Regions from separate parts of the Tatumella sp. JGM94 genome, predicted to be linked through region 2. Evidence: predicted binding sites of a transcription regulator. Region 2 holds the regulator's gene; the other holds the start of a gene.

Region 1 (2,206 bases), on a different contig from region 2:
TACGATAATACTATTTTCCATCGCGTGATTAACGGCTTTATGGTTCAGGGCGGCGGTTTTGAACCGGGAATGAAACAGAAATCCACGAAAGAAGAAATCCGTAACGAAGCAAACAACGGCCTGAAAAACACCCGTGGTACGCTGGCAATGGCCCGTACCTCTGCGCCGCACTCTGCTACTGCACAGTTCTTTATTAACGTTGCTGATAACGATTTTCTGAACTTCCGTGACGAAAGCCTGCAAGGCTGGGGCTACTGTGTGTTCGCAGAAGTCGTTGAAGGGATGGATGTGGTTGAAAAGATTAAAGCCGTTTCCACCGGACGCAGTGGTATGCACCAGGACGTACCAAAAGATGACGTCGTCATTAATAAAGTGATCGTCAGCGAGTAATGCCGCGAACGCTTTTTATTGCAGATTTGCATCTGTGTCAGGAAGAACCGGCAATCACTGCCGGTTTTATGCGTTTTTTACAACGCGAAGCGACAGACTGCGACGCTCTGTATATTCTCGGTGACCTGTTTGAAAGCTGGATCGGTGATGATGACCCGGCCCCGTTACACCGGCAGGTTGCTGAGGCGCTGTCTGCCCTGCCGGTTCCGGTCTTCTTTATTCACGGTAACCGTGACTTTCTTCTGGGTAAGGCATACGCCAGCCGCAGTGGCATGACGTTGCTTGCGGAAGAAACACTGCTGGAATGCTACGGCCAGCGGGTATTGATTATGCACGGCGATACACTCTGTACTGATGATCAGGGGTATCAGCGTTTTCGCCAAAAAGTGCATCAACCCTGGCTGCAACGGGTTTTCCTGATGCTGCCGTTATTCCTGAGGCAGAAAATTGCGGCGCGGTTACGCAATGACAGCCAGCAGGCCAACCAGTCAAAAAGTCTGCAAATTATGGATGTTAATCAGCAGGCGGTTGAACAGGTGATGGAACGTTACCGGGCCTCTGTGTTGATCCACGGCCATACCCATCGTCCGGAAATACACTTTCTGCAGATAAACCACCAGCCCGCCGAACGCGCCGTACTGGGTGCCTGGCACCATCAGGGGTCAATGATCCAGCTGGATGCCAGCGGTGTGAGTTTAATTGCCTTCCGCTGGTAAATTTCGCGCTGATTGTCCGGTTGTGTCGTGACGCAACCGTTTTCCTTCCGGCCGTCTCATGCTATTCTCACGCCCTTCTCAATGTGTATAGCCTGTACCTCTGTCCAGGTTTTCTATCTGCTCACAGGAGTTGACCGCATGTCGTCGAATACTGCCCCGGCCCGTATCGCTATTATTATGGGTTCTAAAAGTGACTGGGCTACGATGCAGTATGCTGCAGAAATCCTTAATGAACTGAATGTTGATCACCACGTGGAAGTGGTTTCCGCGCACCGTACGCCGGACAAATTATTCAGTTTTGCTGAGAATGCCCGTCAACAGGGTTTTCATGTGATCATCGCCGGAGCCGGTGGCGCGGCCCATTTACCGGGCATGCTGGCGGCAAAAACCCTGCTGCCGGTGCTGGGTGTCCCTGTTCAGAGTGCCGCTCTGAGCGGTGTTGACAGCCTGTACTCTATTGTCCAGATGCCACGCGGTATTCCGGTCGGCACCCTGGCGATTGGTAAAGCCGGTGCAGCAAACGCCGCCCTGCTGGCCGCCCAGATTCTGGCGGTTAACGATCCGTCGCTGGCACAACGTCTGTCAGACTGGCGCACGGCACAAAGTGAAGCTGTACTGAACAATCCGGACCCGCGGGAGGATGCATGAAGTCAGTTTGCGTACTGGGTAACGGTCAACTGGGACGCATGCTGCGTCAGGCCGGCGAACCGCTGGGGATCGCGGTTTATCCGGTCGGCACCGATGCCGAGCCGGAAGCATTGCCCATCCGTCAGAGTGTGATCACCGCAGAGATAGAACGCTGGCCGGAAACGGCCCTGACCCGTGAACTGGCGAACCACCCGGCCTTTGTTAACCGGGATATTTTTCCGCGCCTTGCTGATCGCCTGACCCAGAAGCAATTACTCGACCAGTTGGGACTGGCAACCGCTCCCTGGCAGTTACTGAGCAATGCGCAACAGTGGCCGGAAATTTATAACCGGGTGGGTGAGCTGGCTATCGTTAAACGCCGTACCGGCGGTTATGATGGCCGCGGACAATGGCGTTTGCGTCAGCCCGAATGCCTGAGCTTACCCGCAGACTGCTATGGCGAATGTATCGTT
Region 2 (2,206 bases):
TGCCGGGGGATTATCAAAAAAATGCAGGAAACCCGGCGCCAATGCCAGCAACTGGCGAACGGCTGGCGCGGGCAGGTAAGTATTGCGGTGGACTGTGTCGTCAGGCGGGGCAGAATGCAGCAGTTGATTATCGATTTTTACCGGCACTTTCCGGATATAGAATTGCACGTCAGCGAAGAAGTTTTTAACGGTGTCTGGGATGCACTGGCCGGAGGACGGGTGGATATGGCTATCGGAGCGACCCAGGCGATCCCTGTCACCGGGCGTTTTGCATTCCGTGATATGGGACGACTTAACTGGCGGTGTATTGTCAGCGCCGGGCACCCTCTGGCGGCTGAAGCCCGGCCGCGCGAGGAACAATTACGGGCATGGCCATCATTACTGTTGGAAGACACCTCAAGGGAATTACCGCGCCGCATTACCTGGACCCTGGATAACCAGCAGCGGATGACGGTACCGGACTGGCAAACGGGGCTGGATTGTGTCAGGGCAGGATTATGTGTTGCTATGGTACCGGGGCATCTCGCCAGACCACTGCTGGACGTCGGAGAAGTCAGGGAACTTCCTCTGCCGTCACCGTTTCCGGAAAGCCCCTGCTGCGTCAGCTGGGCGGAAGAGAGAAGCTCTCCGGCATTACGCTGGCTCCTTGAGTACCTTGGTGATACGCAGACACTTAACCAGGAATGGCTGAGTGAAACCGGTAGTTAACGACGGTAATCGTGGAACGGACCATCGGCCACCGATCGTCTTTCAATCAGTGACGGGTATACTTCTATGGTTTGCGGCTCTTCGCGTTTATTCACAATACGATCCAGCAGCATATCCAGCGCTTTCTCGCCCAGCTCACTTTTCGGCTGGTGAATAGTGGTCAGGGCAGGGGTAAAATACCGCGCGTTGCGCACGTTATCGTAACCAATGATCGATATATCCTGTGGCACACGCAGGCCCTGTTCATCGGCAGCACAAATTGCCCCCATCGCCATAATATCGCCGCCACAGAATACCGCCGTGGGTAATCGCGGCTGAGCGAGTATTTTTTGCATTGCCAGGTAACCGGATTCGGGTTCAAAGTCTCCCTGCACAGTCCATTCTTCACAATGGGTAATACCTGCCTCCTCCAGTGCTTTAAGAAATCCTGCCAGCCTGCCGCCTCCCGTATTACGCTCCATCTGGCCGGGAATACAACCGATATCACGGTGCCCGCGCTCAATCAGATAACGGCCAGCCATGTAACCGCCACGGAAAGCATTGTCCAGTACGGTATCAGTAAAATCACCACGGGACATTCCCCAGTCCATAACGACCATTGGGATATTACGGTTCTCCTCCAGCATATCCAGCAACTCCTGTGGATATTCGGCACACAATACCAGCAGCCCGTCGACACGTTTGCGCGCCATCATCGATAAATAAGCGCGTTGTTTCTGCAAGTCGTTATGCGCATTGCCCAGAATCAGGGTATAGCCATGTTCGAAACATTTTTTTTCGATAGCTTCCACAATCTCGGCGAAATAAGGTGCTTCGAGAGACGTCGACAGCAGACCAAGCGTCTTAGTGTTATTCACCTTCAGACTTCTGGCGACGGCACTGGGAGAGTAATGCAACTCTTTAATCGCTTCCCAAACCGCTTTGCGGGTCGTTTCCGCAACAAAACGGGTCTGATTAATGACATGAGAAACGGTGGTGGTAGAGACTCCGGCGCGTTTCGCCACATCTTTAATTGTTGCCATTCCTTGAGAACTCCTGGTGTTTTAAATTATTGATTTTAAGTGTGTTAATCGTTTGCGTTTTTACAGTTTTATCAGGCCGCTAATGATGCTGCCAGGAGGGGCCGTAAAGGATTACCTGTAAAAAAAGCCTGTGCCTTACAAGGGGAAACAGGGAAGGTTGCGCAACAAAGAGCGGTAATTCTAACAAGGCTGTGCGAATAAAACGAGATTTTTGCGCAGTAGTGTGGGAATATAATAATTACCCTGTACTTTATGTGTCTATAGGAGCTGTCATGGATACGGATTTAAAGCTGGCGCTGACCACCACTATCGTTGCATTACTGATGATTGCGACGTTCAGTTTCACCGCAATACTGCATTAATGTATTCGCACCGGCAGAGGGCTGTTTACCCGCTAAAGGCACGTATAAAGCCGGAAAGTAAGGGTAGCAAGCAGCATTACTGACAGAGAAGCCGATACCCGGCGTGTTGCGGGT

What was found. Region 2 encodes PurR, which represses purine synthesis genes. Its sites were predicted from a motif close to CANGCAAACGTTTGCNTG; they were not measured.
Region 1: purE (5-(carboxyamino)imidazole ribonucleotide mutase) is a predicted target of PurR. The motif match lies at 1,136-1,153, and genes of this name have one in related genera.

Annotation. Positions count from the first base shown of each region.
Region 1 covers NZ_JAERJN010000005.1:136,693-138,898, reverse strand. Annotated here, with positions in the region: gene ppiB (peptidylprolyl isomerase B) at 1-390, shown strand, start outside; gene lpxH (UDP-2,3-diacylglucosamine diphosphatase) at 390-1,106, shown strand; gene purE (5-(carboxyamino)imidazole ribonucleotide mutase) at 1,245-1,754, shown strand; gene purK (5-(carboxyamino)imidazole ribonucleotide synthase) at 1,751-2,206, shown strand, end outside.
Region 2 covers NZ_JAERJN010000007.1:134,168-136,373, forward strand. Annotated here, with positions in the region: gene punR (DNA-binding transcriptional activator PunR) at 1-708, shown strand, start outside; gene purR (HTH-type transcriptional repressor PurR) at 705-1,730, opposite strand; gene JK216_RS07225 (YnhF family membrane protein) at 2,003-2,092, shown strand.